DNA from 3 places in the Nonomuraea sp. NPDC059007 genome. Region 1 is predicted to be linked to each of the others. Evidence: riboswitches for the same ligand, from Rfam matches in the RefSeq annotation. Region 1 holds a riboswitch; each other region holds the start of a gene.
The links. Region 1 has a riboswitch for cobalamin ahead of metE (5-methyltetrahydropteroyltriglutamate--homocysteine S-methyltransferase). Riboswitches for the same ligand answer to the same signal wherever they lie in the genome.

Region 1 (3,263 bases):
GGCCGCACGTGGTCGAACAGGGACGGGCCGATGAAGAAGCCGCCCGGCTCCGGCACGTCGGCGTCCCGGCCGTCGACCACGAGCTCGGCGCCCTCGCTCACGCCGATCTCCACGTAGTCGCGGACGCGCCGCAGGGCGTCGGAGCCGACCAGCGGGCCGAAGTCGGCGCCGGGGTCGTCGCTGCGGCCCAGGCGCAGCTCGCCGATCCTGGCCACCAGCCGTTCCCGCAGCGCGTCCGCGGTCGCCTGTCCCACGGGGACGGCCACCGAGATGGCCATGCAGCGTTCGCCCGCCGAGCCGTAGCCGGCGCCGATCAGCGCGTCCGCGGCCTGGTCCAGGTCGGCGTCGGGCATGACGATCAGGTGGTTCTTGGCGCCGCCGAAGCACTGGGCGCGCTTGCCGTGCGCGGTGGCGGTCGTGTAGACGTGCTCGGCGACCCGGGTGGAGCCGACGAAGGCGACCGCGCTCACCCTGTCGTCGGTCAGCAGGGTGTCGACGGCGTCCTTGGCGCCGTGGATCACGTTCAGTACACCGGGTGGGAGGCCGGCTTCGGTGAGCAGTTCGGCCAGCCGTACCGGAACTGATGGGTCACGCTCGAGGGCTTGAGCACGAAGGCGTTGCCGCAGGCGACGGCGGGGGCCAGTTGCCACAGCGGGATCATGGCGGGGAAGTTGAACGGCGTGATCCCCGCGACCACCCCCAGCGGCCGGCGCATGGAGTAGACGTCGATCCCGCTGCCCGCGTTGTCGGTGAACTCGCCCTTGAGCAGGTGGGGGACGCCCGCGGCGAACTCGACCACCTCCAGGCCGCGCTGGATGTCGCCGTCGGCGTCGGCGACGGTCTTGCCGTGTTCGGATGACAGCAGCCGGGCCAGGGTGTCGCGTTCGGCCTCGACCAGGTGCAGGAACCTCAGCAGCACGCGGGCGCGGCGCTGCGGATTCCACTCCGCCCAGGCCGCCTGGGCTTCGGCGGCGTCGGAGATGGCCGCCCTGGTCTCGTCCGGAGTGGCCAGCGGGACTCTGGCCTGGACGGTTCCGGTGTTCGGGTCGTGGACGTCGCCGAAGGTGCCCGAGATGCCGGGGACGTGCTTGCCGCCGATGAAATGGGACAGTTCACGGATCATGGAGCCTGCTTTCGCCAGGTGGACCCGAGGATGGGCATGCAAAGGAGGGCAGGTCAGAGGTGAGTGACCGCCGTCGCCATCGGATCACCTGGGCCGCGGGCGCGTTCCGGTGCCATGCGTGTTCGCTCCATCCTCGTGGACAACACATGCCAGAACTCGCGGCCGGTATCCTGACTCCCGGATCAGCGCACGTCATCCGGCCTTCCCGGCTTTCGCCAGTGGCACTGTCGAGCGATGACGCACATCCCCGGTCACAGTGGCGGGACCGTGCTGGATTCACACCAGCTTCCCTGCACCGCGAGCGTTCCTGTTGAAAATATAGTTGGACGTCCTAGTAAGTCCAGTGCCGGCTTCCCTTGGCTTAGGGTGGGGGTCGCAGTTGGTTCGCCCCGTCAGCCAGGCGAGGCGTCGTAAGAGGGAACCCGGTGCGAATCCGGGACTGCCCCGCAGCGGTGAGTGGGAACGACCGCCGTCACCAGCACTCGGCCCCCGGGGCCGGGGAAGCGACGGCCAGTAGGCATGTGCGACGCGCCCGCGAGTCCGAAGACCTGCCACTGCCCGCGCGCACCCCGCGCGCGGTGCATCGGACGGCCTCGAGGGAGGGCTGGGCGACCACGCGGGCCAGAAGTGTGCCCGCGCCTGGGCCGTGCCTTCGCTCGAACGCCGGGGATGTCCCCGTGACTCGCGAAGGAGAGTTCCGTGACCGAGCGTTCGCTCGCCACCGTGTACGGCTACCCCCGCCAGGGACCCGGCCGCGAACTGAAGAAGGCCGTCGAAGGCTACTGGGCGGGCCGGATCACCGCCGCCGAGCTGGAAGCCGCCGCCGCCGGCCTGCGCCGCGCCGCCTGGCGCGAGCTCACCGACGCCGGCCTCGGCGAAGTCCCCTCCGGCGACTTCTCGCTGTACGACCACGTGCTGGACACCACCGTCATGGTCGGCGCGATCCCCGAGCGGCACCGGGCGGCCGTGGAGGCCGACCCGCTGGCCGGCTACTTCGCCATGGCCCGCGGCACCCAGGACGTGGCGCCGCTGGAGATGACCAAGTGGTTCGACACCAACTACCACTACCTGGTCCCCGAGCTCGGCCCTGACACCGTCTTCACCGCCAACCCCGGCAAGCAGGCCGCCGAGCTGACCGAGGCCCTGTTGCAGGGCCACAACCCGCGCCCGGTCGTGGTCGGCCCCGTCACCTACCTGCTGTTGTCCAAGCCCGCCCCCGGCGTCGAGCCCGGCTTCGAACCGCTGTCGCTGCTGGAACGGCTGCTGCCCGTCTACGCCGAGATCCTCGCGTCGCTGCAGTCAGCGGGCGCCGATTGGGTGCAGTTCGACGAGCCCGCCCTGGTCCAGGACCGGCCGCAGGAGGTGCTCGACGCCGTCGCCGCCGCCTACGCCCACCTCGGCGGGCTGACCCGGCGGCCCAGAATCCTGGTGACCAGCTACTTCGACCGGCTCGGCGCCGCCCTGCCCGTGCTGGCCGCCGCCCCCGTCGAGGGCCTCGGACTCGACTTCACCGGCTCGGCCGCCGCCAACCTCGACGACCTGGCCGCGGCCGGCGGGCTGCCCGGCAAGCGGCTGGTGGCCGGGGTCGTGGACGGGCGCAACATCTGGATCAACGAGCTGGAGAGGTCGCTGGCCACGCTCGCCACCCTGCTCGGACTGGCCGAGCGGGTGGACGTGGCCGCCTCCTGCTCCCTGCTGCACGTCCCCTACGACACCGCGCTGGAGACCGACCTCCATCCCGAGGTGGCCGGCTGGCTCGCGTTCGCCCGCCAGAAGGTCGCCGAGACCGTCACGCTCACCCGCGGCATCAGCAGGGGCACCCACCTCATCGCCGAGCAGGTGGACGCCAACCAGGCCGCGCTGCGCGCCCGCGCCGAGTCGCCGCTGACCCACAACCCGGCGGTCCGCGCGCGCACGACGGCCGTCACCGCCGCTGACAGCCGTCGCATCAGCCCGTACGGCGAGCGCGCCGCCGCCCAGCGGGCCAGGCTGAAGCTGCCGCCGCTGCCGACCACCACGATCGGCTCGTTCCCGCAGACCAGCGAGTTGCGCGTCGCCCGTGCCGACCTGCGCGCGGGCCGTATCGACCAGGCCGCCTACGACGAGCGCATCGCGGCCGAGATCCGCCAGGTGCTCGCCT
Region 2 (3,263 bases), on a different contig from region 1:
CGCGCCGCCTTGACCCCGGCGACCACGCCCACGTCGCCGATGGCGAAGAAGGCGCTGCCGATCGAGTACTCGGTCAGCTTGGCCAGCACGACCCGCGCGACCGCGTGCTCCAGGAGCTTCGACAGCAGTTTCGCCTGCGCCCTGCGCATGAGGAACTGCGTGATCTGGTACGCCGCCCCCGCCTGCCACGGGAACGTGGTGATGAAGATGAAGCTGGCGAGGTTGGCCAGTGCCATGGTCCAGTAGGCGTGCCGTACGGTCTCGACGATCTCCGCGAAGTCGTCGCAGGCCTCGGCGTTCGCGCGGCAGGCGGCGGCCAGCTTGCCGGGGTAGCCGAGGGCCGGCGGCATCGGGTACAGGCCCTCGGTGACGGTCCGCTTGAACGCGTCCACCCCTTCGCCGCTGTTGCGCCGCCAGACCGACTCGGCGGCGGGGTAGGTGTTGCCCGAGCTCTTCTCCACGCGTTCGGCCAGCCGTAGCCAGGTGTCGCGGGCCTGGCGGGCGCGGTCGGGGTCGCCTTCCGGGTAGTCGACCGCGAGCATCTGGAAGACGAAGGCGGTGATGCCGAGGGCACCGAAGCCGTAGATGGAGGCGCGGGTGGGGTTGATCTTCATCGCAGCACGTCGGGGGTGAACGGCTCGGCCAGCGCCCTGGCCTGGTCACCGGCATCGCGGGCGGCAGCGGCGGCGGCCTGGAGGACGGCGGCGGCCAGCTCGTCGGAGCCGAGCCGCATGGCGCGGGGGTCGATGGTGAGCCCGGCCAGGGCGCCGGTCATGGTGGCCTCGGCGACGACCCGGCCCTCGGCGGCCTCACCGCGGCCGCGTACCCGCTCGATCTCTTGCTGGAGTCCCTGGAGTCGGGCGATCTCCCCGTGGAACTCGGCGAACATCCGGTCCAGCTCGTCTGTCATTCGGCCCAACGTAGATCGTGACACCGGCAATGGCAACTGAACTAGTAGGTAAAGCGCTTCACCTCACATTCAACAGAATCCGGCCTCCGTGCGTCTGGGATGTGATGGACCGAGGAAGGGTGAGGCCAGGGTGGACGACTTCGCGGCGTTCGTCGCCGAGCGCGCCGACGCGCTCCTGCGCTATGGATACGTGCTCAGCGGCAACCCGCACGACGCGGCCGACCTGACCCAGGAGGCGCTGATCAGGTTGCATCGGGCCTGGTCGCGGGTGCGCGGCAAACGCGCGCGGGCGAGATCTGGGTGCGGTGCGGCGTACTCACCTGCGTCGGCCACAGGCCGGACCGGACCGTTTTCATGCGCCTGCGCGACGGCACACAGGAGCGGGACCTGCCCGAGGCCCCTGTGATCGGACTCGCCGCGGACCGGTTCATGACGGTGCGGCTCGACTCGGCCGGCGGCGGTCAGGCGCTGCTCGACCTGGCCACGGGCCGCTCCGGAGACCTCGGCACCCGGCCCGGTGACGATGGCGGGATGCAGATCGTTCAACCGGGCGTCGGCGACGGCCGGCTCGTTCACTATCCGCTCGGGGGCAAAACCGTGATCATCGACCTTTCGAAGATCACGTGACTGTTGACGAGAACCGGAGGAAAGGATACGTTCCGGTAGATTTCACGGCTGTCAGGGGAAATCCGGTGAGATGCCGGTGCGGACGCGCCACTGTATCCGGGACGTAGATCCCGGGAGCCAGGTCACCTAACGGCCGTGACCTCACCTGTTGGGACGCGTCATCCCTGAGGAGGCCTTGATGAGTGGTGGGACCACTTCGACGTCCGTGCCCTTTCCCCGTTTGCGGCCCTGGTTGCTGAGCGTGCCGTTGTTCCTGTTGATCGCGTACCTGGTTCTGATGGACAACGGCGCGGTCTCGCAGACCGGTACCTTCCTGCACGAGCTGATGCACGACGGGCGTCACCTGCTCGGCGTGCCCTGCCACTAGGGGCCGGGCACGATGGTGCGCACCCTTGTGGTCAGAGGTCTGCTCCTGGGCCTGCTGGCCGGACTGTTCGCGGGCGCCTTCGCCTTCCTGGCGGGGGAGCCCCACGTGGACAGCGCGATCGCCTTGGAAGAAGCCGCGGCGGCGGCCGCGCCGGCCGCGCCGGCCGACGATCATCATGGTGAGGAGGCCGAGGTCAGCCGGCCGGTGCAGAAGGCCGGGCTGTTCCTCGCGACGGGCCTTTACGGCCTCGCCGTCGGCGGCATCTTCGGCCTGGTCGTGGCCGGGCTGCGCGGCCGGGTCGGCCCCAGGTCGGACCCCGCGCTCGCGTTCGCCGCGGCGGGCACGGCCTTTCTGGCGATCGTCCTGCTGCCGTTCCTGAAATATCCCGCCAATCCGCCCGCCGTCGGCGACCCCCACACGATCGGCAGCCGGACCCTGCTCTACGTGGTCATGGTGCTGGTGGGCCTGGCCGCCGTCGCCATCGCGGTCGCGAGCGGGCGCCGGGTCACCGGCGGTCCGTGGGCGCGCTGGAGCGTCACCGTGGTGACCTTCCTCGTGCCGGTGGTCGCCGCGCTGGCGCTGCTGCCGCGGGTCGACGAGGTGCCCGCGGGCTTTCCCGCCACGTTGCTGTGGGAGTTCCGGCTCGCGTCGCTGGGGACGCAGCTGGTGTTCTGGGCGGCGTTCGGGGCGCTGTTCGCCTGGGCGGGCGAGCGCGCCGCCCGCCGGACCACCGCCGCCGTCCCGGCCGCCGCACCGAGCTGAGCGGAGTGCTTTTCGTACGGCATGCCAGCACACCAGGCATGCGCACAGCCTGCTTCCCCGCACCGGAGCAGGCCGATCGCGCCAGCCTGGCGAAGGCCGCCCTTCTGGCCGGGACCGCCGACCTGGCCAGGACGGCGTCATACGCGGGACCCGGCACCCGGCCCGACCGGGACGAGCCCCGTGAAGCGGAGCTTGGGGAGATGCTGACGGCCGGGCAGGCGGGGGCGGCGTTCGTCGCGCCGTCGGTGGCCGCGTTGCAGACCGCCTCGGCCATGGGGCTCGCGCCCATCGTGGTCGACGCCCTGGCCGAGGCCGATCACGGCCGGTGGGGCGGCCTGCCGTACACGAGGGTCGCCCAGGACGAGCCGGACGCGCTCGCGAGCTGGCTCGCCGACCCCGGCGCGGCGCCCCACGGCGGCGAGAGCCTCGACCAGATGACGGCGCGCGTCACGGGGTGGCTCGACGAGACGCGGGCCAGGTTCGACGGCCGGCGCGGGCGGCCGTTCCTGGTCATCTGCGACTCGGGAGCCATCCGCGCCGCGCTCGGGCACGCGCTCGGCCTGCCCCCGCTGCACGCCGCCCGTTTCGACCTCGCGC
Region 3 (3,263 bases), on a different contig from region 1:
GAGGGTGCAGATCACCTCGTTGCCGGCGGGCAGCCTGCTCCTGGTCACGCCGGAGGCCACCATCATGGCGTCGCACAGGATCGGCGCCCCGGCCCCGAGCGCCGTACGCGCGTCCCCGACCACGTTCGGCGACCAGCCGAGGTCGCCGACCAGGTCGGTCATCCCGCACGAGTGGATCATCCGCACCGCCACCTGGGCCACGTCGGCCGGGAGCCCGGACAGGTCCGTCTCGGCGCGGATGGTGGCGAACGACCGCCGGTAGATCTCGGCGCCGTCGCGTATGTAGTCGCTCACTTCTGCCTTTCTTGGTATCCGTCGCCGGTCGCGACCATCTCGATGACCCGGCCCTTGGGCAGGCCGCAGCGGCGCTCGCAGCCCGCCCAGTGGACGGGCAGTTCCGGGCGGCGCTCACGGGCGGCCACCCACTGGGCGGCGTCGTGCTGGACGTCGGCCAGGGACTTGGCGCAGCCGGGGCTGCCGGTGCACGCGCTCACCCCTGTCCAGGGCGAGTCCGGGTCGGTGACCAGGCCGGATCCGGTCAGGTCGGGCGCTTCGGCGAGGTCGAGGAGCACGACGGTACGCCACGGCGTGAGCCGTACCGGGACATCGAGGGTGGCGAGCAGGCGCGCCTGGGCCGCGGTGAGCCGCCCGAGCGGGACCACGGCCTCGACCGCCACCCGGCCGTCCGGCAGCGCGATCACCCCGGCCCCGCGCGCCCGCACCGGGGACGCGCTCGCGGCGGTGCCGGCCTGGACGCGCGTGGCGGTGAGGCGCGTGGCGGTGAGGCGCGCTGCGGTGAGGTGGGTGGCGGTGAGGTGGGTGGCGATGCGGGCGGGCCCGTCGGGGAGTTCGGCGATGCGCCAGGCGCCGCTGTCCGCGCGCTCGGCCAGGAAGGCTCGCGCGGCGGCCAGGAGGGTGTCCACCCCGGCGCCGGGGATCGCGAAGGGCGTACCGGCCAGCAGGATGCCGTCCTCGACCAGGGTGACGTCGGCGCCCAGCGAGGTGACGTCACCGCCGCCGTCGTCCAGGGCGAACAGGAAGCGGCCCGGCAGCTCGGCCAGGGCGGGGTCGGCGCACAGGGCGCGGTCCAGGGCCTCGACGAGGGGGTGGGTGGCGAAGCCGGTCAGCCGCCCGCCGAGCGGCGAGGCGACGATGTTGCGCACCCGCTCGTGCGTCGGCGAGGGCAGCAGGCCCACCGCGGCCATCCGATCGGCGAAGATCGCCGGAGATTCCACTGCGCGCACCTGGACGTTGGCGCGCGAGGTCAGCTCGATCCCGCTCGTGCAGAAGGCGGCCAGTTCACGGAGCTGAGCTGGGGTGATGGCACCGCCGGGCAGGCGGATCCTGGCCAGCGGGCCGTCCGCGGCGGCGTGCGTCTGTAGCGCTCCCGGACAGGCATCTGGGCGGAGACGTCCGGAAAAGTCGGCTATGGACACGATGAGGATGGTAACGCCAGTAGGCTCACCCTTAGGCGACGGCAATGGGAGGAAGCCGGTGAGAAACCGGCGCGGTCCCGCCACTGTGACCGGGAAGCGAACCCCACCACAGGCCACTGTCCAGCGATGGGCGGGAAGGCCGGGGTGAGCATCGATCCGGGAGCCAGGAGACTCCTGCCGTCGCGACACCTGCGAACGGGGCGAGGACCCCGAGGGAGGACTGCGGCGTGCCTGGCGTTCTGCTGCTCTCTACATCCGACACCGACCTGCTGAGCGCGCGCGCCAGCGGCGCGGACTACCGCCTGGGCAACCCCGCCAGGTTGCTCACCGACGACCTGCCCGCGCTCGTGGACGGCGTCGACCTGATCGTGGTCCGGCTGCTCGGCGGCCGCCGCGCGTGGGAGGAAGGCCTCGACGCGCTGCTCGCCGGTCCACGCCCGGTCGTCGTGCTCGGCGGCGAGCAGGCCCCCGACGCCGAGCTGATGGAGCTGTCCACGGTGAGCGCGGGCGTCGTCGCCGAAGCGCACGCCTACCTCGCGCACGGCGGCCCCGCCAACCTCGCCGAGCTGCACGGCTTCCTGTCCGACACGGTCCTCCTGACCGGGTACGGCTTCGCCCCGCCGGCCCCCATGCCCTCCTGGGGCCCGCTGGAGCGCGACTCCAAGGCCACCGAGGGCCCCGTGATCGGCGTCCTGTACTACCGGGCCCACCACGTGGCCGGCAACACCGCGTTCGTGGAGTCCCTGTGCCAGGCGATCGAGGAGACCGGCGGCCGGCCGCTGCCGGTGTACTGCTCCTCGCTCAGAACAGCGGAGCCCGCGCTTCTGGATGTCCTGCGCACCGCCGACGCCCTGGTCGTGACCGTCCTGGCGGCGGGCGGCTCCCGTCCGGCCACCGCGGGCGCGGGCGGCGACGACGAGGCGTGGGACGTCGGCGCGCTGGCCACCCTGGACGTCCCGATCCTACAAGGACTCTGCCTGACCAGCGGCAAGAAGGAGTGGGAGGACAACGACGACGGCCTGTCCCCGCTCGACGCCGCCTCGCAGGTGGCCATCCCCGAGTTCGACGGCCGGATCATCACGGTGCCGTTCTCGTTCAAGGAGATCGACGAGGACGGCCTGACCGTCTACACGGCCGACCCGGAGCGGGCCCGCCGCGTGGCCGGGATCGCGGTGCGCCACGGCCTGCTCAGGCACACGCCGCCGGCCGAGCGGCGGCTCGTGGTCATGCTGTCGGCGTACCCGACCAAGCACTCCCGGGTCGGCAACGCGGTCGGCCTGGACACCCCCGCGAGCACGGTCCGGCTGCTGGCCAGGCTGGCCGAGGCCGGCTACGACCTCGGCGAAGGCTTCCCCGGGGTCGCCGAGCAGGACGGCGACGCGCTCATCCACGCGCTGATCGCCGCCGGCGGTCAAGACCAGGACTGGCTGACCGAGGAGCACCTGGCGGGGAACCCGGTGCGCATCCCCGCCGCCGACTACGAGCGCTGGTACCGCACGCTGCCCGCGGACCTGCGCGCCGGCATGGAGCGGCACTGGGGTACGCCGCCCGGCGAGCTGTTCGTCCACGAGGGCGACATCGTGCTGGCGGCCCTGCGCGCGGGCAACGTGGTGGTCATGGTCCAGCCGCCGCGCGGCTTCGGCGAGAACCCGATCGCCATCTACCACGACCCCGACCTGCCGCCCAGCCACCACTACCTGGCCGCCTACCGCTGGCTCTCGGCGGACTTCGGCGCGCACGCGATGGTGCACGTGGGCAAGCACGGCAACCTGGAGTGGCTGCCCGGCAAGTCGGCCGGGATGTCGGCCTCCTGCGGCACCGACGCCG

Region 2: another riboswitch for cobalamin. It lies ahead of ACFWY5_RS33645 (CbtB-domain containing protein); the one in region 1 lies ahead of metE (5-methyltetrahydropteroyltriglutamate--homocysteine S-methyltransferase).
Region 3: another riboswitch for cobalamin. It lies ahead of cobN (cobaltochelatase subunit CobN); the one in region 1 lies ahead of metE (5-methyltetrahydropteroyltriglutamate--homocysteine S-methyltransferase).

The regions. Positions count from the first base shown of each region.
Region 1 is NZ_JBHYJD010000020.1:183,386-186,648, forward strand. It holds partial or broken gene ACFWY5_RS30770 (CoA-acylating methylmalonate-semialdehyde dehydrogenase) at 1-1,123, opposite strand, end outside; cobalamin riboswitch at 1,266-1,438, opposite strand; cobalamin riboswitch at 1,504-1,677, shown strand; gene metE (5-methyltetrahydropteroyltriglutamate--homocysteine S-methyltransferase) at 1,823-3,263, shown strand, end outside.
Region 2 is NZ_JBHYJD010000024.1:75,754-79,016, reverse strand. It holds gene ACFWY5_RS33665 (hypothetical protein) at 1-614, opposite strand, end outside; gene ACFWY5_RS33660 (YbaB/EbfC family nucleoid-associated protein) at 611-910, opposite strand; gene ACFWY5_RS33655 (sigma factor) at 999-1,316, shown strand; gene ACFWY5_RS33650 (hypothetical protein) at 1,265-1,537, shown strand; cobalamin riboswitch at 1,549-1,686, shown strand; gene ACFWY5_RS33645 (CbtB-domain containing protein) at 1,743-1,904, shown strand; gene ACFWY5_RS33640 (CbtA family protein) at 1,917-2,666, shown strand; gene ACFWY5_RS33635 (histidine phosphatase family protein) at 2,705-3,263, shown strand, end outside.
Region 3 is NZ_JBHYJD010000024.1:66,495-69,757, forward strand. It holds gene ACFWY5_RS33605 (precorrin-8X methylmutase) at 1-294, opposite strand, end outside; gene ACFWY5_RS33610 (precorrin-3B synthase) at 291-1,436, opposite strand; cobalamin riboswitch at 1,428-1,633, shown strand; gene cobN (cobaltochelatase subunit CobN) at 1,664-3,263, shown strand, end outside.